One region of the Streptomyces cyclosori genome, then DNA from elsewhere that is predicted to be linked to it. Evidence: riboswitches for the same ligand, from Rfam matches in the RefSeq annotation. Region 1 holds a riboswitch; each other region holds the start of a gene.
The links. A riboswitch is a leader RNA that binds a small molecule or an ion and turns the genes downstream of it on or off. The one in region 1 is predicted to bind cobalamin.

Region 1 (7,245 bases):
CGAGCGCGTCGCTCATCCAGCTCAGCGACAACGGCAGCAAGGTCGTCTACCTCTCGGGCTCCGACACCTACGTCCACGACGTGAGTTCGGGCAGCGCGCAGCTGGTGCCGAACGTGAAGGGCGTGGCCATCGACCCCACCGGCCGGTATCTGCTGTATGCGCCGATCGACACGAGCGGGCCGTCGCTCGTCCTGCGCGACCTCCAGACCGGGGCCGACGAGACCGTCTCCGACCAACCGGCCACGGCCGAGACCGACTCAGTCAGCGCGGGCGGGCGTGACGTGGTCTTCCAGTCCGCGGCGGACGGCATCGTCCCCGGCGACACCAACGGCAAGCCCGACGTCTTCGTCCGCCGCTTCTTCTGACTGGACCGGTCGGGCCGTGTCGCAGGCGGCTGAGGCATGGGGTCCGTTTTCGGTCGCCGGGGCGCCCGTTCGGGGGCGCGCGGGGGTCGGCGGCACGGGTGCGGGGAAGCGATCAGGGATGAGCGACAACGCGAGCACAGCACGCCACGAGACGTCGACCCGCCTCTACTACGAGACCGGGGACGTGGACGCCTTCTACGACGCCGTGTGGGGCGGAGAGGACATCCACGTCGGCATCTACGACGACCCGCGGGAAGAGGTCGCAGCCGCCTCGCGCCGTACGGTGGAACACGCGGCAAACGCCGTTGCGGACCTGCTGGGACCCGATGCCGTGGTCCTCGATCTCGGCGCCGGATACGGAGGCTCGTCCCGGGTGCTGGCGGAGCGGTTCGGCTGCCGAGTGGTGGCGCTGGACCTGAGCGAGGAGCACAACCGCCGCCACCGCGCGGCCAACGCCCGCCACGGCCTCGACCACCTGATCGACGTCGTCACCGGTTCCCTCAACCATCTGCCCTTCGAGGCCGGGCGCTTCGATGTGGTGTGGTCCCTGGAAGTCCTGTGCCACGTAACTGACCGGGGCTGTGCGCTGGCGGAGGCGCTGCGGGTGCTGCAACCGGGAGGCGCGCTGGTGTTCTCCGACATCATGGTCGGCGAGACCACTCCGGCAGAGGCGGTACGCCCGGCGACTTCCCGTCTCGGCGTCCAGCGACTGGCCACCGTCTCGTCCTACCAGGAGCACCTGGACCGCCTCGCCGTGAAGGCCGACTTCGAGGACCTGACCGAGCATCTGGCCACCCACTACGCGCGCCTCGACCAAGAGGTCCGGGGGCGCACGGACCAGCTGCGGGAGGTGATCAGCGCGGCCTACCTCGACAGTCTGCTGGACAACCTTCCCCAGTGGGTCGACATCACGGGCCGCGGACTGCTGCGCTGGGGGCTCTTCCACGCCCGCCGTCCTGAGCGGGGGTAGCGGGGCGGGCGCGGTGCGGCGGGCCGGGACGCACACGGCGTCCCGGCCCGCGCGGGTCGGCATCAGGAGGCGGGCAGTTCACCCCGGACCGTACGGGCCGCGGCGACCAGGTTCTCCAGGGAGGCGCGGGTCTCGGGCCAGCCGCGGGTCTTCAGACCGCAGTCCGGGTTGACCCAGAGCCGCTCGGCGGGGATCGCCTCAAGGCCGGTGCGCAGCAGTGCGGCGGCCTCCTCGGCGCTGGGAACTCGGGGCGAGTGGATGTCGTAGACGCCGGGCCCGGCCTCGCGCGGGTAGCCGTGGGCGGCGAGTTCGCGGGCGACCTGCATGTGGGAGCGGGCCGCCTCCAGGCTGATGACGTCGGCGTCGAGGTCGTCGATGGCCTGGACGATGTCCCCGAACTCGGCGTAGCACATGTGGGTGTGGATCTGGGTGTCCGGACGGACCCCGGCGGTGGTGAGCCGGAACGCCTCCGTCGCCCAGGTGAGATAGCCGGGCCGGTCGGCGGCGCGCAGCGGCAGCGTCTCGCGCAGCGCGGGCTCGTCCACCTGGATCACGGAGGTGCCGGCGGCCTCCAGGTCCCGCACCTCGTCGCGCAGGGCGAGGGCGACCTGCCGGGCGGTGTCACCGAGGGGCTGGTCGTCGCGGACGAAGGACCAGGCGAGCATGGTGACCGGGCCGGTGAGCATGCCCTTGACCGGCTTGGCCGTCAGGGACTGGGCGTAGGACGTCCAGCGCACGGTCATCGGTTCGGGGCGGGAGATGTCACCGGCCAGGACGGGCGGGCGGACGTAACGGGTGCCGTAGGACTGCACCCAGCCGTGCTGGGTGGCGAGGTAGCCGGTCAGCTGTTCCGCGAAGTACTGCACCATGTCGTTGCGTTCGGCCTCGCCGTGGACCAGGACGTCGATGCCGGTCTTCTCCTGGAAGGCGATGACCTCCTGGATCTCGGCCTTGATGCGCTCTTCGTAGCCGGAGGTGTCGATGCGTCCGGCGCGCAGGTCGGCGCGGGCGGTCCGGAGTTCGCCGGTCTGCGGGAAGGAGCCGATGGTCGTGGTCGGCAGCAGCGGCAGTCCGAGGTGGGCGCGCTGGGCGGCGGCCCGTTCCGCGTACGGCTGGGCACGGCGTGCGTCGGCGTCCGTCACGGCCTCGGTACGGGCGCGGACGGCCGGGGCGCGGGTGATGGGGGAGTTCGCCCGGGAGGCCAGGTCGGCGCGGTTGGCGGCCAGTTCGGCCGTGATCGCTTCGGTGCCCTGGGCCAGCCCCTTGGCCAGGGTGACGATCTCGGCGGTCTTCTGCCGGGCGAAGGCGAGCCAGCGCAGGATCTGCGGCTCGATGTCCCGCTCGGCGGAGGCGTCCAGCGGTACGTGCAACAGCGAGCAGGAGGCGGCGACGTCGACCCGGTCGGCGAGTCCGAGGAGGGTGCCGAGCGTGGACAGGGACTTCCGCAGGTCGTTGATCCAGATGTTGCGGCCGTTGACGACCCCGGCGACCAGGCGCTTTCCGGGCAGTCCGCCGACGGCGGCCAGGGCGTCCAGGTGGGCGGCGGCGGCCTCGGTGAAGTCCAGGGCGAGGCCCTCGACCGGAGCCTTGGCCAGGACTGGCAGTGCGTCGCCCAGCCGGTCGAAGTAGGAGGCGACCAGCAGTTTCGGCCGGTCGGTGAGCGTGCCCAGCTCGCGGTAGGCGCGCTCGGCCGCGTTCAGCTCGGCCGGGGTGCGGTCCTCGACGAGAGCGGGCTCGTCCAGCTGGACCCATTCCGCGCCCGCCGCGCGCAGATCGGCGAGGACCTCGGCGTACACGGGCAGCAGCCGGTCCAGGAGGGTGAGCGGCTCGAAGTCGGCGGGCACGCCGGGGGCGGGCTTGGCGAGCAGGAGATAGGTGACCGGACCGACCAGTACGGGGCGGCCGGTCAGTCCCAGGGCGATGGCTTCCTTGAGCTCCGCGACCTGCTTGGCCGGGTTCGCGAGGAAGACGGTGTCCGGGCCCAACTCGGGTACGAGGTAGTGGTAATTGGTGTCGAACCACTTGGTCATCTCCAGCGGAGCGACCTCCTGGGTCCCGCGCGCCATGGCGAAGTAGCGGTCCAGGGCGTCGGCGTCGACCGCTCCGCGGTGCCGCTCGGGGACGGCGCCCACCATGACGGTGGTGTCCAGGACGTGGTCGTAGTACGAGAAGTCGCCGGTGGGCACCTCGTCGATGCCGGCCTCGGCGAGCTGCTGCCAGTTGGCCCGACGAAGGTCGCTGGCGGTGGCACGGAGGGCGTCGGCGGTGGTGCGGCCCTTCCAGTAGCCCTCGATGGCCTTCTTCAGTTCCCGGTTCTGGCCCTGGCGGGGGTAGCCGTACACGGTGGCCCGTGCTGCCGCGGCTGCGGACGTGCTGGTCACGGAGATCTCCTTCGCGAGATGAATCCCTGAGATCCCGGAGACGGGACGTGAGCGCGAAGGGAATGACGAACCGGACGGCAACGACCCCGCGCGGCAACAGGCACGGTTGTTCCGTCTGGTATGTACGCCGACCCGCCCACGAGGTCACCGGGATGTCCGCGCACGGAACGGTCCGTACGCGGGCAACGGGCAGGTCTTCGGACTCGCGGGCACGCCTGCCGGTCTCCCGGCGGACACCTACTGGCCGTCGCTTCCCAGACCCGGCCGGGCCCAGTGCGTATGACGGCGGTCGTTCCCGCTCACCGCTGCGGGGCAGTCCCGGATTCCCACCGGGTTCCCTCTTACGACGCGCCTGTCTGGCGGACAGGGCGAACCAGCTGCAATGACCACCCTACGGGGTACTGCCGGAAAAGAAGAGCGTGATCCGGCATCCGGGTTGTGGGACCGCGCACTTGGGGCGAGCCGGGGGTGCGGGATGCCCTGCACGGTGCCGCTGGGGATCCTCGTGGCCGCCGATGACGGGAACGGGCGGAGGATTCCGGTCAGACTGGGTGCATGGACGTTGACGTACAGGCTTACATCGACGGCATCGCGCCCGAGCACCGTGCGCTGTTCGACCGGGTGCACCGGCTGATCGTGACGGTGTTTCCCCAGGTGAACCCTGTCCTGTCCTACGGGATGCCGACCTATCGGGTCGGCGGCCGAAAGCTGCATGTCGGAGTGTGGCGGCACGGGATCTCGCTCTACGGATGGGACAAGGACCGGGCGGCCGGTTTCATCGCACGCCATCCCGGTCTCGCCAGCGGGAAGGGGACGATCCGGCTGCGCTCGCAGGATGCGGCGGAGCTCAGCGACGAGGAGCTGGGCGGCCTCGTCCGGGCCTCATTGGCAGCGTGAGGGCGCGCGTACGGTTGAGTGGGCAGGCGGGCGCGGGGCGGGCAGCCGGTCTTCTGGAGCGGGCCTCGGACCGCGTCCGCTGACGCGGCGACCGCGTGATCAGGGTCCGTCCGGTGTGGCGAACGCCGCCCGGTATGCCTGTGGGCTGGTGGCCAGGCGGGACGCGAAGTGCTGGCGCATGGTGACCTCGCTGCCGAAGCCCGCACGCCGTGCGACCTCCGGCATGGACAGGTCGGTGCGCTCCAGGAGCTTCTGGGCCGCCGCGACCCGGCGGTCCAGCAGCCAGCGCAGCGGGGTGGTGCCGGTGGCCGAGGCGAAGTGCCGGGCGAAGGAGCGCGGGGACATCCCGGCACGGGCGGCGAGGTCGGCCACGGAGAGCGGTTCGTCGAGGTGGGCCAGGGCGTAGGCGCGCGCCGCCGCAAGGGAGTCGGCGTCGCGGTCGGCGGGCGGAGTCGGATGCTCGATGAACTGGGCCTGGGCGCCGGTCCGGAACGGGGCGGTGACCATGGAGCGGGCGACCGTCGACGCCGCCTCCGCGCCGTGTTGGGTGCGCACCAGATGGAGGCACAGGTCGATGCCGGCCGCGGTACCGGCGGACGTCCACACGTTGCCGTCCTCCAGGAACAGGGCGTCCGGCTCGACCCTCACCTGCGGGTGGCGGGCCCGCAGTTCGTCGGCCAGGGCCCAGTGGGTCAGTGCCCGGCGCCCGTCCAGCAGTCCCGCTTGCGCGAGGGTGAAGGCGCCGCCGCACAGTGCGGCGATGGTGGTGCCCCGCGCATGGGCGCGACGCAGCGCCGCGAGGACCGGCTCGGGGGCGGGAGTGACGTGGTCGTCCAGGCCCGGGACCAGGATCAACTCGGCGCGGGGCAGCCAGGCGAGAGTGCGGTCGGGAGTGAGCTCGAGCCCGCCGCGCATCGGCACGGGCGTGCGGTCGGCGGCGACCCTGCGCAGCTCGAAGGCGGGCACGCCCCGGTCGGTGCGGTCCGCGCCCCACACCTCAGTGATCACCGAGACGTCGAAGGCCCGGATGCCGGGGAAGGCGAGCAGGGCGATGCGGTGCGGCGCCGCCGGTCGGGTCATGGTGGCAGTAAACCATCGATCGCTGTCTTCCTGCCTTCTGGGATCCTGTGCGGCGGGGCGGCAGGATCGTGGGCATGGAGATCACACGGAACGCAGCGCTGGTAGTGGTGGACGTGCAGAAGGGCTTCGACGAGTCGGAGTTCTGGGGCCCGCGCGACAACCCGGCCGCCGACGGCAACATCGCCGCTCTCATCACGGCCTGGCAGGACACGGGCCGTCCCGTCGTCTTCGTGCGCCACGACTCGGACAAGCCCGGCTCGCCCCTGCGCGGCGGATCCGAGGGCAACGGCTTCAAGGAGTACGTCGAGGAGCGGCGCGGCAAGGGGAGCGGACCGGAACTGCTGGTCACCAAGTCCGTGAACTCGGCGTTCTACGGCACCCCGGACCTCCACGAATGGTTGAAGGCGGCGGGCATCCACCAGGTCGTGCTGGTCGGCATCCAGACCAACATGTGCGTGGAGACCACCGCACGTATGGGCGGCAACCTCGGCTACGACGTCCTGGTCGCGCTCGACGCCACCCACACCTTCGACCTGACCGGCCCCAACGGCTGGCGCCTGACGGCCGACGAACTGGCCAAGGCGAGCGCCGTCTCGCTCCACGGCGGAGGCTTCGCCCAGGTCGTGACGACCGCCGAACTGATCGGTGCCGCCCGCTCCTGAGCGCCGGTCCGTACACCATGAGATGCCGTCGCACGGCGGGAAGGCACTGTCCCGCCGTGCGACGGCATCGCATCACGACAGCGGAGCGGGCTCCTCCGGGGTGAGCGAGTTGCCGCCGGCGATGTGGCCGCAGTCGGACGGGGCCGTGCGGCCGGCGAAGCGGTCGTTGAGCCAGCCCAGCGCGACGGGCGCCCAGGCGACGGTCGCGCCCGTGTGGCTCAGCAGCTCGTACTGGTTGTACTTGACGGCGGAGCGGCCGGTGGCGCAGTACTGACGGGCGAGCGAGCGCACGTCGCCCGCGACCATCACACCGTCACCCGTGCCGATGCCCGAGCGGTTGCTGAAGGTCCCCTCGAAGACACCCCCGTTGCCCTGGCCGATGAAGCCGGGGACGGTCGGGGTGGCGGCGGAGCCGAGGTTGAGCCTGTTCATCGCCGTCACGAAGGCGGGGATCGAGTTGGGGTTGGCGTACTCCGGCTTGGCCATCTTCTTCCAGGTCAGCCCCGGGTAGTGGCCGAGCGCGTTGATGATCGAGCCGCGCTCCAGGTCCTTGTAGACGCTCAGGCCGTAGCTGTTGAGGTAGCTCTTGAGGTCGATGTCGTACGAGCGCGAGACGCCGATGACGGCCATGGGGATGACGCCGGTCCAGACCAGCGAGCCGTCGACGTACTTCAGGTTGTGCGCCGGGTCCACGAGCAGGCCGCCCTCGGCGTACCCGACCAGTCGGCGGTTCACGTCCGGCGCGTAGCTCGGCGCGAGCGCGGCGGCCCAGTTGGTCGCGATGGCGCCGCCCGAGTAGCCGATGAGGCCGAACGAGGTGTGGGAGTCCAGCCCGGTCTCGGCCGCCTTCGTGGCGGCGCGGATGGAGTCCAGGGTGTTGGTGCCGTACT
Region 2 (7,245 bases), 2.6 Mb from region 1:
GCCGCCGGTCACCGACCTTCGACTCCACCTCTTCGAGGATGATCGACTTCGCGTAGCCGTTGTAGCGGACCGTCTCCGGCGCCGCCGCGAACGCCTTGCCGAGAGCCGCGATCGCCACTTCCGGCTGCCCGTCCAGCCGGAATCCGCGCGCCTCCTCGATCCGGTGCCGGGCCCGGCGCGGCCGGGACGGGATCGTCGCGCTGTCCGCCCGCCCGGCCTGCCTCACCGACTCCGGACCAGCGTGCAGCTCGACCGCCACGGTCACCGCGTGCGCGCCCATGATGGCGCGGGAGAACGACGTCACTGGATGGAAGTAGTCGGCCGGCAGACGCCCGGCCATTTCCCGTGCTCTGTCCCAGTGCCCCCAGGCGACACCCTTGTCCCCGCGGCGGGCTGCCGTGTACCCGGCCTCGAACGTGAGGGCTCCAGCGATCGCCAACACGGGAGCGGACGCGTCGGGCAGAAGAGGTGCCAGATACCGGAGGGCCTCGTCCGTGACCGCGTCGGCAGCGTCGTAATGACCCGGTCCTGAGTCGCGGTGCGCCTGCGCCATCAACCATGCGGCGACACCCACGGAGTGGGGATCGTCGCTCTGCTGGGCTGCGACCATGCCGCGCTCGGCAACTCGCCACAGCAGGCTGCTGTCGGGCTGGTAGGCCACGAAGAACTGCGACAGTGAGTAGACCTCGGCCAGCACTGCCTGCGCCGCCCGCCATTCGGCGGGCTGCCGTGCCTGGCGCACGGCGAGCTGCGCGTCCTCGATGAGGCTCGGCAGCAGTTCGCCGATGACTTCGCGATGGTTGGGCGCCGAGTGCCGCTGCGACCATGCTCGTTCGAGCCGGGCTCGAAGGTGTGCGGCGGGCGGGGCCTCCCTGGTCGTGGTGAGCGGGTACGCGTCGACGGCGGCCCGTACGGCTGCGAGCCGCGGGTGCCCGGGGCCGATGAACAGATCGACGTGCATGTCCGGGCGGCCGGTCAGGTCGGCCAGGTCGCGGACCCGCAGAGCCTCTGCGACGAGCATGACCATTTCCACCCCGGGCGGCTGGAGCTGGCCGTTCTCGATTCGCTTGACCCAGGACGGCGACATGCCGACCAGCCCAGCGATGACTGTGCGGGTCATGCCTCGGCGCTCGCGGAGGATCTGCATCCTCTGGCCGAACTTGAGCGGGTCGATGTAGGGGTCCGGGGTAGCGGCAGATGACACGGGCTTGCCCTTCATCTCTGTGCAGCTAGTCGCTTCACAGGGTATGGGGCAGCGCCCCTCTCATGTGAGCCCCGTCGACGTACCGCCCGGGTTGCGGGCCGCGTGGTGCCAGGCCGCGTCGCGTGACTGGCAGGCGGACAGGACCTCGGGCGGGTCCTCGGTGACGTACACGCCGAGCGTGGCGTCGTTCTCGTCGAACGCGAAACGGGCCAGGACGCGGGAGTCGAAGAGCCAGAAGTCGTGTTCCGGCAGGCGCAGTTCCCGGGCCCGGGTGCGTGTGAGGTAGCGGATGTCCTCTCCTGCGGCCCTGTTGCCCGGCGCGCTCGCGAGGAGGAAGCGCTGCCCGTCCGTGGCCGGTTCGTCGAGGAGCCGCACCCGCTCGAACCGCTTCCCGGCGGCGGTCTGCTCGGCGACGTTCTCCCGCCACGCGTTCGGGGGCTCTGCGGCGATGTCCTCGCCCGCCTGCCAGCGGGCCCACTTGGCGCTGTCGCGGTCGGTGGCGTAGCCGCGGCGGGTCTCCAGTCGCCAAGCCGTGTGCCGGAACTCCCTGAACAGGGCGGCAATGGCAGAGAACGGCTGGAGCCCGGGCGCGGCCGTACGGGGCGCGTACTGGGAGAGGAGGTCGCGCGGCACGCGGACGAACGTCTCGTTGGCCTGCACGTCACGCAGCTGAACCAGATGTTCCGGGTCGGTCTCGCGGTTGCCCTGGACCAGGATCTCGCCGGTCCCAGGGATCTCGTACAGGGCCGGGCAGTTGCCGTCGTCACTGGTGGTGCCGATGAACCGGAGCGTCATGGGGTCCTCCATCTGCGGCATGGAGGACCAGGATGCGGTGGACGACGTGGGTCCGGGTGCGGATTGCGGCGGATTGCGAATCCGGGCCGGATCGGTTGCACAGGGCCGCTGCCCCCGCAGCCCCCCGCCCGCCGGAGGGGGCCTCCTGCCGTCCGGGCGGGCCCGAGGGCCCGTCCCACGGTGAGATCAACATCACGCGTACGGCCACGGGCCGAGCGGAACACCGGCGTTCACGCACTTGGCGCGGGGGTTGTGCATCCGTGCGCCATGGCGTTGGGGGGCGTCGCACGGTACGGTCACGTCGACATAAGGACGGTGTGAAGGAAGCCCGGTGCAATTCCGGCACGGTCGCGCCACTGTGAACCCGGTCGAGCCCCTCCCCAGGGGCGAGGGCGGGAGAGTCAGACCCACCACCGTCATCACAGGCACCAATGACCGGGACGCGTGTTCCCCAGGAGGTTCTGCCATGGCACTCTCCGCCGCCCCTGCGCCCGATGCGCCGGCGACGCCCGCCATCACCCCGATAACCCTGAAGGCGATCGCCCCCTGGGCGCTCTTCTTCGGCATCCTCATGCTCGTCCTGCTCTACTTCGTCGGCGCCGAGCAGGGCGCCACGAGCCTCGTGTCGGGTGAGAACGTGCACGAGTGGCTCCACGACGGGCGCCATCTGCTCGGCTTCCCCTGCCACTGAGACCAGGGGTACCGACTCGTGAACTCCCTGTCCGTCAGGGCCCTCCTGGTCCGCGGCATGCTCGCCGGCCTCGCGGCCGGCGTGCTGGCGCTCGTCGTCGCCTACCTCCTCGGTGAGCCCCGCGTCGACTCGGCCATCTCGTTCGAGGACGCGCACGCGCACGAACACGGCGAGGAAGTGTTCAGCCGCACGCTCCAGTCCACCGGCGGCCTCGCCACCGGCGTGCTGGTCTTCGGCGTGGCGGTGGGCGGCATCGCCGCCCTCGCGTTCTGCGTCGCGCTCGGCCGCATCGGCCGTTTCGGGGCGCGCGCCACGGCGGCGTTCGTCTCGCTCGGCGCGTTCCTCACCGTCTATCTGGTGCCGTTCCTGAAGTACCCGGCGAACCCGCCGTCCGTCGGTGACCCCGACACCATCGGCAAACGCACCGCCCTGTACTTCCTGATGATCGCGCTGAGCGTGCTGCTGGCCGTCGCCGCCGTGATCCTCGGCAAGCGGCTGGCACCCCGCCTGGGCAACTGGAACGCGACCGTCGCCGCGGCGGGCGCCTTCCTGGTCGCGGTCGGGCTCGCCTACGCGTTCCTGCCCGCCGTCAACGAGGTGCCGAAGGACTTCCCGGCGATGCTGCTGTGGCAGTTCCGGCTCGCGGCCCTCGCCATCCAGCTCACCCTGTGGGCCGGCTTCGGGCTGCTCTTCGGCCATCTCGCCGAGCGGCTGCTGGTGCCGGCGCCCGCCGCGGCCGGGTCCGCCACGGGCACGGCCGCCAAGAGCCCGGCGGCGTCCGCCCACTGAGCCCGCGCCGGGCGCGCGGCGCACGCACAAGGGCCCCGGACCGCTCGGTCCGGGGCCCTCGCGCGCGTGGGCCGTGCCCGGCGCCTAAGCGTGCGCGGCGGCGCCGGGCGGGTGCTGGTGGCGCCGGTTCGGCACTGGATCGGTGCCGGTTGGGCCCGGACCGGTCCTGGATCGGTGCCGGTTCGGGCCGGTTCGGTGCCGGTGGCGCTGGATCGGTCGCGGTGACCTCGCTCCGGTCACCCTGGGCGTCGTTCCGCGCGTACGCCGTGCGCGTCGGTGCCGGTCCGGTCCTCGTACGTCGGGTACGTCGGTGCCGGGTCCGGCCGCCGGTTCAGTCCGGGCGGCGCAGCGAGAACAGCCGGAGCTGCCGCTCCCTGCGATAACGCCGCTCCCACCGGTCCATACGGTCCCGGCGGTCGCGGTACGACCGGTAGTCGTTGTCCTGGCCGCGGCCGGAGCCACCGCCTCCGGACGAGCCGCCGGTCGGTGCCGTGGAGCGGCCACGGCGTGGGACGCTGAAGAGTACGGCCACCACGGCGACGCACAGCACGATGCCGCCGAGACTGAAGCCGAAGCCGTACAGGACCAGCGCCAGTACGAGCATCCACAGGATCATGGCGTGTTCCTCTAGGGACGGATCGGGGGCTCCCCTCGCCCCCAGGGCCCTCCAACTTACTCCGCGAGGGCGGGAGTTGGCCTCCGAGTTACGTTCTGGCCAACCGCGCGCCCCGGTTCCGCCCCGGCCGCGACCCGGCTACAGCCCCCGCAGCCGCTCCATGTCCCGGCGGTCCCGCTTGGTCGGGCGCCCCATGCCCCGGTCGCGCACCCCGGCGGCGAGCACATCGGCGCGCGCGGGCGGCGGCGGGCTGTTGTCGACGTAGGTCTCGGCCGCGATCGCCGCGCCCACCCGCTTGCGGATGACCCGCGAGACCACCACGATCCGCTCGCGCCCCTCCAGGCGCAGCCGCACCTCGTCGCCCACCTTCACGGTGTGCGCGGGCTTGACCCGCTCGCCGTTGAGCTGCACGTGCCCGGCGCGGCAGGCCGTCGCCGCCATGGAGCGCGTCTTGGTGAGCCGCACCGACCAGATCCAGCTGTCGATCCGTACGGGCCCCTCGGAGATCCCCTCTGCTGCCATGCCCCCGACTCTAGACCCGCCGTTGTCAGTGGCACCCGTCACACTGGGGGCATGTGCAGAAGCATCAAGACGCTCAGGCCCCCGGCCCTCCCCGAAGAGGCCACCGACGAGGAGATCCGCGCGGCGGCCCTGCAGTACGTGCGCAAGGTCTCCGGCTTCCGCGCGCCCGCCGCGCACAACCGCGAGGTCTTCGACCGGGCGGTCGACGAGATCGCGCGGGCCACGGCCGAGCTGCTCGAAGGACTGGAGATACGGGGAGTGCCGGTCAGGACGTCGGCCTGACCGCGACGGCCTGACCGCGACGGTGTGACGGCGTCGGCGCGACCGCGGCCGTGCGGCGCCCGCGAGGGGCGGCGCCGGGCGTGCGCGCGTGCGCGTGACCGGCCGGGCGCGTACGGGCCCGTGGGCGCCGTTTCAGGCGGCCGGGCTGGCGGCGGTGGCGGCCGGGCGGCGCATCACATACGCGGCCAGTGACCCGGCGGCGAACAGGGCGAAGACGGAGATGCCCGTGCCGAGCCACGTCGCGCCGAGCCAGCGCCCGCCGAAGTAGCCGAGGCCGACGCTGTAACCGGCCCAGGCGACCCCGGCCAGCGCGGACCACGGGAGGAACTCGCGGGGGGTGCGGTGCGCGGCGCCCGCGCCGAGCGAGACGACGGACCGGCCCGCCGGGGCGAACCGGGCGATGACGACGAGCGCGCCACCGCCCCGGCTGAGGGCGGCGCCGAGTCGTTCCTGCGCGCGCGTCAGCCTGCGGGAGCGGGAGATGGCCCGGTCGAGCCGGGCTCCGCCGCGCCAGGCGAGCCGGTAGGCGACGAGGTCCCCGATGACGGAGGCCGCGGCGGCGCAGCCCGCGAGGAGCAGCAGGTCGGGTACGTCACGTATGGCGTGCGGGGCGCCCGCGGCGGTGGTCGAGCCGGCCGCCGCCGAGGTCGCGGCGGTGATCACCAGCACCCCGCTGGGCAGGACGGGGAGGAACACGTCCAGGAGAACGGAGACAGTCACCACGGCGTAAATCCATGGGCTGCCGGTCAGCGACCCCACACTCTCCAGCACTTCGCCCCCCGAACGGAATGCGCCCCGTGGACGCTGGTCTGCGGCCGGGACGCCGTACAGCCGTACAGCGTACGCCTGGGGCGCAAGGGGTTTCCGTTCGGGGGTGGTGCCACCGGGGCGCCGGTGAGGGGGTGCGGCGGGGTCAGCGCGCCGAGCCGGCCGGGGCCGGTGCGGCGGCGGTGCCGGTCACCTCGGCGGCGCCGCGCCTGGCGAACAGCTGGTCCAGGGCGAGCGCGCCGGGGCCGGTGAAGACGAGCAGCAGGAACACCCAGCTGAACATCGCGGCGTTCTCGCCGCCGTTCTGGAGGGGGAGCAGCGCGCCGGACTGGTGCACGTCGAAGTAGGCGTACGCCATGGAGCCGGACGAGAGGAACGCGGCGGACCGGGTGAAGAGCCCGGCCATGATCAGCACGCCGCCGACGAGCTGGATGGCGGCGGCGTACCAGTTGGGCCAGGCGCCCGTCTCGATGGTGCCGCCGGTCCCGGCCGCGCCGCCGAACCACCCGAACAGGGAGGCGGCGCCGTGGCAGGCGAAGAGGAAGCCGGTGACGATGCGGAAGAGGGCCAAGGCGTAGGGCCTGGCGCGCTCGGTCTGCTGGGCGGAGAGCAGCGTGGGGGTAGCCATGGGGACGGGCTCCTTCGGGGTGGGGACGGGGCCGATGGAGCTTCCACGTTAGGTAGACCTGATTAGTACTTGCAAGTTCAAGTTTAAGTAAGTGACTCGATTCCGGTTGAGGCTGGCCGAAATTCATCTTTACGGAGGACATACACAGATACCCGCGCCCCAGGAGGGACGCGGGTATCGGGGTGGCCGTGGGTGGCCCTCGGTTGAGCCGAAGGGTCGCCCCGTCGGCGGTGGAACGGTTCTGCTCAGCAGCCGTTGAGGATGTTCTGCAGGGCCGTCTTCTCGGCCGAGTCCACCGTGAGGTTGTAGTAGTGCTTCACGTCGACCCACATCCGGGCGTACGTGCAGCGGTACGCGGTGCGCGGGGGCAGCCACTGGGCCGGGTCCTTGTCGCCCTTGGCCTGGTTGACGTTGTCGGTGACGGCGATCAGCTGGGGGTGCGTCAGGTCGTTGGCGAACGCCTGGCGCTGGGCGGTGGTCCAGGCGCTGGCGCCCGAGCGCCACGCCTCGGCGAGCGGCACCACGTGGTCGATGTCGAGGTCCGAGGCGGCCGTCCAGGTGGCGCCGTCGTACTCGGAGTACCAGCTGCCGCTGACCGAGGCGCAGCTGGAGTCGGTGACCACGTTCGTACCGTCGCGCTTGAGGACGACCTCGCGGGTGTTGCAGGTGCCGGACTGGGTGATCCAGTGCGGGAACTTGGCGCGGCTGTAGCCGTCGGAGGAGCCCTGCGGGGTGGCGGGCATGGCGGCCAGATAGCCGCGCGCGGTCGCCGCGCTGACCGGGGCGGGGGGCGACGCCTGGGCGCTCGGGGCGGTGAACAGGCCGACGGTGGCGACGAGGGCGGCGGAGGCGGCGAGCGCGGAGATCCGGGCCGTTTGACGCGCGTAGACACCTGACATGCGAACTCCCTTGGTGTGGGGGGACCTTGGCCGGGCGCGAGGGTGCGCGGC
Region 3 (7,245 bases), 7.6 Mb from region 1:
GAGATCGGCCACCTCATCTGCGGCCACCTCGACACCTCCGCCGAGGCGCCCGCCCTGTCCGCCGCGCTCGCCCCGCACCTGTCGCCCGAGCTGGTCCGGCGCGTCCTCGGCCGCAGCCACTACAGCGACGAGCAGGAGCGCGAGGCCGAGCTGGTCGCCTCGCTCATCGCCCTGCGCGCCTCCGCCGCGGGCCAGGACGCGCAGCAGGCCGAGGGCGGCCAGGAACCCGAGGCCCACCACGACCCCGGGCTCGCCGCGGTGGCCGCGCTGATCGACCCGGCCCGGCCCGCCGACCGGAGCTGAGATGGCCACCCTCGGCTGCGCCCTGACCGTGCTGGCCGTGCTGGCGCTGCTGCTGCGCACGCTGCTGCGGCCCCGCGCGTTCCGGATCAACCCGCCGGTCCGCGACCTGCGGGCGTTCGGCCTCTGCCTGGCCGCCGCCCTGGTGCTGGCCGCCCCCGCCGCCGGCCGGCTGCTGCGCGGCCTGCCGCCGTTCCCCGGCCTTGACGTCCTGCTCGGCGACGAACTGCGCCTCCTCGCCCTGTACTTCCTCGCCCAGCTCGCCGAATCCATCCGCACCGGCGAGCCGCGCCGCAGCCGCCGCCCCCTCGCCGTGATCCTCGCCCTGCTCGGCGCGAGCGCCCTGCTCTTCGCCCTCGCACAGGGCCCCGGCGCCGAGGAGGGCAGCTATCCGGGCACGGCCGCGCGGGCCGCCATGGCCGGATACGACCTCGTCTTCCTGGTCTACGGCGAGTGGAGCGTGAGCGTCTTCCTGCTCGGCATGGTCCGCCACGCCGCCGGTCTGGAACCCGGCCCGCTGCGCACCGCCCTGCGCCTCTACTCGGCGTCCGCCGCCGTCGGCCTGGTGTGGTCGGCGTGGACCGTCAGCGACATCGTGGCCGTCCTCGGCACCGGCCGCCAGGGCACCAACGAGGACCTGCCGTCGGCCGCGCTCGGCGCGCTGTGCCTGGCGCTCATCCTCTGCGGGACCATGGCCGCGCTCTGCGCCCGGTACGTGACCGCGCTGCGCCGCCGCTGGCTCGCCTACCGCGCGTACCTGCGGCTGGGCCCGCTCTGGGAGGAACTGCACCGGGCACTGCCGGGCATCGCCCTGAGCAGACCCGGCCGGATACGCCGACTGCTGCCCCGCGACGTGCAGTTCGCCCGCTACCGCCGGGTCATCGAGATCCACGACGCGCACCTCGCGCTGCGCCCGCACTTCCCGCCGCCGGTGGAGGAGTGGGCGCCCGCCGGGACCGGCCGCCGCACCGGGCCCCCGGCCGCCACCGTGGAAGCGGTCAACCTCGCGGTGGCCATCGAGGCCGCCTCCCACGGCTTCCGCTTCACCCGGGCCGCCCCGGCCCCGCCCGGCCGCCGCCCCCGCCAGGACCTGGACGCGGAGACGGCCTGGCTGGTGGCCGTCGCCGAGGACTTCGCCCGCTCGGCGGCCGTGGCCCGGGTCCGCCACCAGGTCAGACACCACCTCGCCGACGGAGCCGGCACGGCCGGGAGGGAGGGCGGGGCCGCCGTAGGATCACCGCGAGCGGGCCGCCCCCGCGCCGAAGGGGCGCCCGTACGAGCGCACGACGGCCGACCCGCGGAGGCAGCGGCACCATGGACGAGCGACAGCGGCTCACCGACGGCTCACTGAACGCGGCGGCGGGGGCGTTCCAGCGGCTGCGGCCCCGGCTGTTCGGCATCGCCTACCGCGTCCTGGGCAGCGTCGCCGAGGCCGAGGACGTGGTGCAGGACGTGTGGCTGCGCTGGCAGGACGCCGACCGGGGCGCGGTGCTCGACCCCGGCGCGTTCCTGGCCACGGTCACCACCCGGCTGGCGATCAACGTGGCCCGGTCGGCGCGGGTCCGGCGCGAGGCGTACGTGGGGCCGTGGCTGCCCGAACCCGTCGACACCAGCCTGGACCCCCACCTCGGCGCCGAGCGCGGCGAGGCGCTGGAGCTGGCCGTCCTCCTCGTCCTGGAGAAGCTCAACCCCGTGGAGCGGGCGGCCTATGTGCTGCGGGAGGCGTTCGACTACGCGTACGCCGAGATCGCCGACATGCTGGAGCTCAGCCAGGCCAATGTGCGGCAGATCGTCAGCCGCGCCCGCAAGCGCCTCGCCGCCGAGCGGCGCGGCCCCGTCGACACCGCCCAGCACCGGCGGCTGCTCGAAGCGTTCGTCGCGGCGGCGCGGGACGGTGACCTCGCGGCGCTCGAAAGCGTGCTCTCGGCCGACGCCGTCGCCTACGCGGACGGCAACGGCATGCGCGGGGTGGCCCGGCTGGTGGTCGTCGGGCCCGAACGGGTGGCCAGGGTCAGCGCCTTCGCCAAGAAGTTCTTCCCCGGCGCCGAGTACCGGGTGGCGCAGGCCAACGGCCGCCCCAGCCTGACGCTCATTCAGAACGGCGTCACCGTCGCCCTGGTGGGCGTCACGCTGGGAGCGGACGGCATCGACCGGCTCTACTGGGTGCTGGCCCCCGACAAGCTCCGGGCGTACGAGCGGTCGGCCCATCGGCCCACCGCCCGTCCTTAGCCGGTCAGTTCCGCTTCAGCCACTCCTCGTAGCCGGTCGCCGAGGTGTGCGCGGAGTCGCCGCCCACCAGCACGCCCTCCGGCATGCCGGCGAACGGTCCGACCGTCTCGTCCACGACGACCGTCCGGCCGTCCGGCTTCGCCGCCAGGGTGATCTCACCGAGCCGGGGGAGCCCGAGGACGTCCGGACCCGCGATCTCGCGCACCGCGCCGGACGGCGCGCCCTGCGCGGCCTCGGCGACCGCCGCGGCGACGTCCGCGGAGGCGATCGGACGCAGCCGCGCGGACGGCAGCCGCACCCGGCCGTCCTGGGTGGACATGTCCATCACGGGAGCGATGAACTCGAAGAACTGGGTGGCGCGCACGATGCTGTAGGGGATGCCGCTCGCGCGCAGGGCCTCCTCCTGGGCGACCTTGGCGCGGTAGTAGCCGTAGTCGGGCACCCGGTCGACGCCGACGATCGACAGGACCACGTGGTGGCGCACGCCCGCCGCGCCCTCGGCCTCGAACAGGTTCCGCGCCGAGCGGGTGAAGAAGTCGAGCGCGGGCCCGTCCTCGAAGGAGGGGGAGTTCGACACGTCCACGACCACGTCCGCGCCGGTGAGGGCGTCGGCCAGGCCCGCACCGGTGAAGGCGTCGACACCCGTGGAGGGGGACGCGGCCACGACCTCGTGCCCGCGCTCGCGCAGCAGCGCCACCACCTGCGAGCCGATGAGCCCCGTACCGCCGACAACCACGATCTTCATCACGGTCTCCGTTCCGTTCGTCGATCCGGCTTCCGCCCGGCCCGGCGACAGCCGCCGGGCCGGTGCGTGAAGCACGTACACCAACGAGACAAGGCAGCCCGCACGTCTGTGACAGCGCGGGCGGGAGGGCCGGTCAGGGATGGCGTCGAGCCGAGGAGGGGTGCGGCCCGGCACCGGCCCGCGGGGTCGCGCGCACCGGCCGGAGTAACGCGCCCCGGCCCGGCGGGCGGTTCCGGCCCGTCCGCCCTAGGGTCGGCGTGTGGAGCCCGACCAGCGAGACGACGCGATCCGTGTCGTCATCGTCGACGACGAGTACCTCGTCCGGTCGGGGCTGCGTCTGCTGCTCGGCTCGGCACCCGACATCGAGGTGGTGGCGGAGTGCGGCGGCGGGGAGGCCGTCGACACGGTGGTCGCGCACCTCCCCGACGTGGTCATGCTGGACATCCGGATGCCGGACGTGGACGGTCTGACCGTGCTGCGCGGGCTCACGGAGGCGCTCGGTCCGCGGATGCCCGCCGTCAGCATGCTGACCACCTTCGACACCGACGAGTACCTGGCCACCGCACTGCGGGAGGGCGCGGTCGGATTCCTCCTCAAGGACACCGAGCCGGAACAGCTCACCCAGGCCGTCCGCGATCTCGCCGCCGGGGGCAGCACCCTGGACCCGTCCGTCGCGCGGGCCGTGGTGAGCGGCTACGTGGTGGGCAGCGACGGCGCGCGGGAAGCCGCCGACGCCGTCGCCCGGCTCACCCCCCGGGAGCAGGAAGTACTGGCCCTGCTCGGCCTCGGGCTGTCCAACCCCGCCATCGCCGAGCGCATGCACCTGGCGCACGGCACGGTGAAGGACCACGTCAGCGTCATCCTCGGCAAGCTCGGCGGAGTCAACCGCGTCCAGGCGGCCGTGGTCGCCGAACGCGCGGGCCTGACCAGGACCCCGCCGAGCGGTCCGGCATGAGGCCGCACCTGGCGCGGTGGACGTCCTCGCCCCGGGCCCGGCGGGCGTGGGTGCTGCTGGGCCCCGTCGCGCTGGCGGTCGCGGACACCTTCATCGGCGACGAGGGGTACACCGCCACGGACCGCGTCGCCCCGCTGGCCGCGGCGTTCGTACTCCTCGCCCGGCTGCGCCACCCGGTCGCCGTGCTCGTGCTGACGCTGCCCGGAACGTACTTGGACAATGCCTGGCTGGCCGGACTGATCGCCCTCTACACCCTCTCCTACCTGCGTCCGAAGCCCGGCCTGCTGGTGGTGTGCACCCTGCTCAACGCCCTCGCCTACTTCCTGCCCCACCCGCTGACCGCCGACGAGGTCAGCCGCCGCCTCGCCCAGGAAGGGTGGCTGGAGGTCCTGGTGGGCGCGCCCGTGGCGGCGCTGGCGCTCGGTCGGCTGCACGCGGTGCGCCACGAGCTGGCGGCCCGGCTCGGCGAACTCACCGCCAGCCGGGCCGAGAGCGACCGGCTGCTGGCCGAGCACGTCCTGGACACCGAACGGGCCCGGCTGGCCCGGGAGATGCACGACGTCGTCGCCCACCAGGTGAGCCTGATCAGCCTCCAGGCGGGAGCCCTGCGGACGAGCACGGCCGATCCCTCGGCACGGGACATCGCGGCCACGATCCGCACCCTGTCGGTGCGCACCCTGGAGGAGCTGCGCCACATGGTGGGCGTCCTGCGCGCGGCGGGCGGCGGCCGGGGCGAGCTGACCCCGCAGCCACGCCTGGCCGACCTGGACCGGCTCGTCGCCGACAGCGCGCTCGACATCACGGCCGAGATCGACCAACGGGCCTGCGCCCAGTGCCCGGAGGCGGTCGAACGGGCCGCCTACCGCATCGTCCAGGAGGCCCTGACCAACGTCCGCAAGCACGCGCCGGGCGCGCGGGTGGACGTCCGCGTGCGGTGCCGGGACGCCGAACTGGCCCTGGAGGTCCGCAACGGCCCGGCCGACCGCGGCGCCGATCCGCTGGACCTGCCGAGCGGCGGCCACGGTCTGGTCGGGCTGAGCGAACGCGTCCACCTCCTCGGCGGGTTCTTCACGGCCGGTGCGACGCGCGAGGGCGGATTCCTGGTCACGGCCACGCTCCCGCTGCGCCCGGCGTGACTCCGCACCTCCCTGCGGCACCACCCGCACGACTTGACCCGCCACGCCCCGGACGTGCGACGATGCGCCACGACAAGGCGACGCGGAACGAGGAAGCCGGTGGAAATCCGGCGCGGTCCCGCCACTGTGACCGGCGAGCGAACCCCGAACGGACCACTGCCCCAGCCGGGCGGGAAGGACGGGGGGAGCGAAGACCCGGGAGCCAGGAGACTCACCCGTCGCCTCCTTGACCCAGACCGGGGCGGATCTCCCCGGAGGAGGAGCGTGAGCGGCATGCCCGAGGGGCGACAGCGCCAACCCGGACGCGGCGGCGGGACCGCCGCCGATGCGGCCCCGTGCCGGATCGTGGTGTGCCGGGACTGCTGCTGCGGGACCGCCAAGGTGCCCGGGGTCGACCACGCGCGGCAGAAGGCGCGGCTGGCCGAGGGCGCGCCCGTACGCGTCTCGGCCTGTCTGGACGTCTGCGAGCAGGCCAATGTGATCGTCGTCCAGCCGTCGAGCGCCGCCCGCGTCGCCGGGGCCCGGCCGGTCTGGCTCGGCCTGGTCAACGACCCGGACGCGGCCGAGGACATCATCGACTGGGTACGGGCGGGCGGACCCGGTGTCGCCCCCTGCCCCGACATCCTCGACCTCTACACCTTCACCCCGCCCCGCAGGGCCCGCTGAGCCCGCCCGGCGGTCGCCCATGACCGTGAGCTGAAACCCAACAGCTCCGGCGCGAAACTCATGAACCCCGGCGGGGCGAACGAGTCGGCGACCGGCCGCCGCGCGGCTGCCGGTGATCACCACGGCCCGCGGAACCGCGCGCTGGGCGGGCGCCCCGGCAATTCCGGGGACGAATGCATGGGGGCCGGAAAAGGGGGAACCTGGAAAGCTGGAGGTTGATTTCCATGGTTCCATTGCTTCTCGTGCTTCTGCTGGCGCTGATCCTTTTCGGTGTCGGCTTCGCCGTCAAGATCCTGTGGTGGGTCGCGATCGTCGTTCTGGTGCTGTGGCTCATCGGCTTCGTGGCCCGGCCCAAGGGCGGAAGTGGTCGCTGGTACCGCTGGTAGGGCGATCCGGTGGTTCGCACCACGGATACGCGGGGCCGCCCGGGCGAGAGCCCGGGCGGCCCTTTCCGCGCCATTGCGCGACCCAGTCGCGAATTTCCTCGTCCCGCTTTGGACATTTCCCGGAGGGAATCTCGGGAAAGGTCCGGGCCGAATGCCGATCGACCGCTCTGCCGGACGCTCCCAACATGGCCGGTTCCGGCTTCAGTTCGGCAGGCTCTGGGTCGTGATGAGGTCGATCACCGCGGGAATTCCCCCCGCGGCCAGGGCCTCGCGCTGACGGCCCGCGCCCGTGCCCTGGCGCAGCAGCCGGTGGAGCAGGGCATCGACCTCCCGGGCGTCGCCCAGGGCGTCCAGGGCGGGGCCGAGGTGCTGGGTCAGCAGGTACAGCACGTCACCGCAGCTGCTCAGCTGCCCGGCCGGGGCGACCAGCATCCCGTTCAGACCGTCCCGGGCGGCCAGCCACGTGGCGGCCTGGAGCAGCTCCCCCGGACAGCTGGGCAGGGGTTCGGCGTCCTTCTGCTCACGGATGGCGGTGGCCACCAGCGCCCGGACGAGCCCGGCCAGCAGCACCGCGTCGTCCACCCGCAGCTGTACGTCCAGACAGCGCACCTCGACGGTGGGGTACCGGTCCGACAGCCGGGCGTGCCAGTACAGCTGGCCGTGGTCGAGGGCGGCGCCCGCGGTGACCAGCGCCTCCGAGCGGGTCTCGTAGTCGCGCAGACCGTCGAACCGGGGCGGGGGGCCGCTGACCGGCCAGCGGCCGAAGACGAGGGTGCGCCAGCTGGCGAACCCCGTGTCGTGGCCGTTGGCCAGCGGGGAGTTGGCCGA

Region 2: linked by a shared signal. The riboswitch ahead of AB5J87_RS24360 (CbtB domain-containing protein) and the one ahead of metE (5-methyltetrahydropteroyltriglutamate--homocysteine S-methyltransferase) in region 1 are both predicted to bind cobalamin.
Region 3: linked by a shared signal. The riboswitch ahead of AB5J87_RS02230 ((2Fe-2S) ferredoxin domain-containing protein) and the one ahead of metE (5-methyltetrahydropteroyltriglutamate--homocysteine S-methyltransferase) in region 1 are both predicted to bind cobalamin.

The regions. Positions count from the first base shown of each region.
Region 1 covers NZ_CP163520.1:8,063,123-8,070,367, forward strand. The annotation lists gene AB5J87_RS35505 (hypothetical protein) at 1-365, shown strand, start outside; gene AB5J87_RS35510 (cyclopropane-fatty-acyl-phospholipid synthase family protein) at 484-1,335, shown strand; gene metE (5-methyltetrahydropteroyltriglutamate--homocysteine S-methyltransferase) at 1,398-3,716, opposite strand; cobalamin riboswitch at 3,887-4,109, opposite strand; gene AB5J87_RS35520 (iron chaperone) at 4,272-4,613, shown strand; gene AB5J87_RS35525 (GlxA family transcriptional regulator) at 4,713-5,693, opposite strand; gene AB5J87_RS35530 (cysteine hydrolase family protein) at 5,768-6,355, shown strand; gene AB5J87_RS35535 (lipase family protein) at 6,428-7,245, opposite strand, start outside.
Region 2 covers NZ_CP163520.1:5,510,291-5,517,535, forward strand. The annotation lists gene AB5J87_RS24350 (helix-turn-helix domain-containing protein) at 1-1,204, opposite strand, end outside; gene AB5J87_RS24355 (DUF6879 family protein) at 1,265-1,999, opposite strand; cobalamin riboswitch at 2,296-2,432, shown strand; gene AB5J87_RS24360 (CbtB domain-containing protein) at 2,466-2,690, shown strand; gene AB5J87_RS24365 (CbtA family protein) at 2,709-3,479, shown strand; gene AB5J87_RS24370 (hypothetical protein) at 3,811-4,095, opposite strand; partial or broken gene AB5J87_RS24375 (RNA-binding S4 domain-containing protein) at 4,234-4,587, opposite strand; gene AB5J87_RS24380 (DUF2277 domain-containing protein) at 4,669-4,899, shown strand; gene AB5J87_RS24385 (DedA family protein) at 5,032-5,670, opposite strand; gene AB5J87_RS24390 (DoxX family protein) at 5,813-6,295, opposite strand; gene AB5J87_RS24395 (HNH endonuclease family protein) at 6,541-7,194, opposite strand.
Region 3 covers NZ_CP163520.1:504,676-511,920, reverse strand. The annotation lists gene AB5J87_RS02260 (ParH-like protein) at 1-303, shown strand, start outside; gene AB5J87_RS02255 (MAB_1171c family putative transporter) at 305-1,651, shown strand; gene AB5J87_RS02250 (RNA polymerase sigma-70 factor) at 1,615-2,529, shown strand; gene AB5J87_RS02245 (SDR family oxidoreductase) at 2,534-3,274, opposite strand; gene AB5J87_RS02240 (response regulator) at 3,534-4,229, shown strand; gene AB5J87_RS02235 (sensor histidine kinase) at 4,226-5,365, shown strand; cobalamin riboswitch at 5,452-5,578, shown strand; gene AB5J87_RS02230 ((2Fe-2S) ferredoxin domain-containing protein) at 5,639-6,031, shown strand; gene AB5J87_RS02225 (hydrophobic protein) at 6,256-6,417, shown strand; gene AB5J87_RS02220 (glutamate--cysteine ligase) at 6,619-7,245, opposite strand, start outside.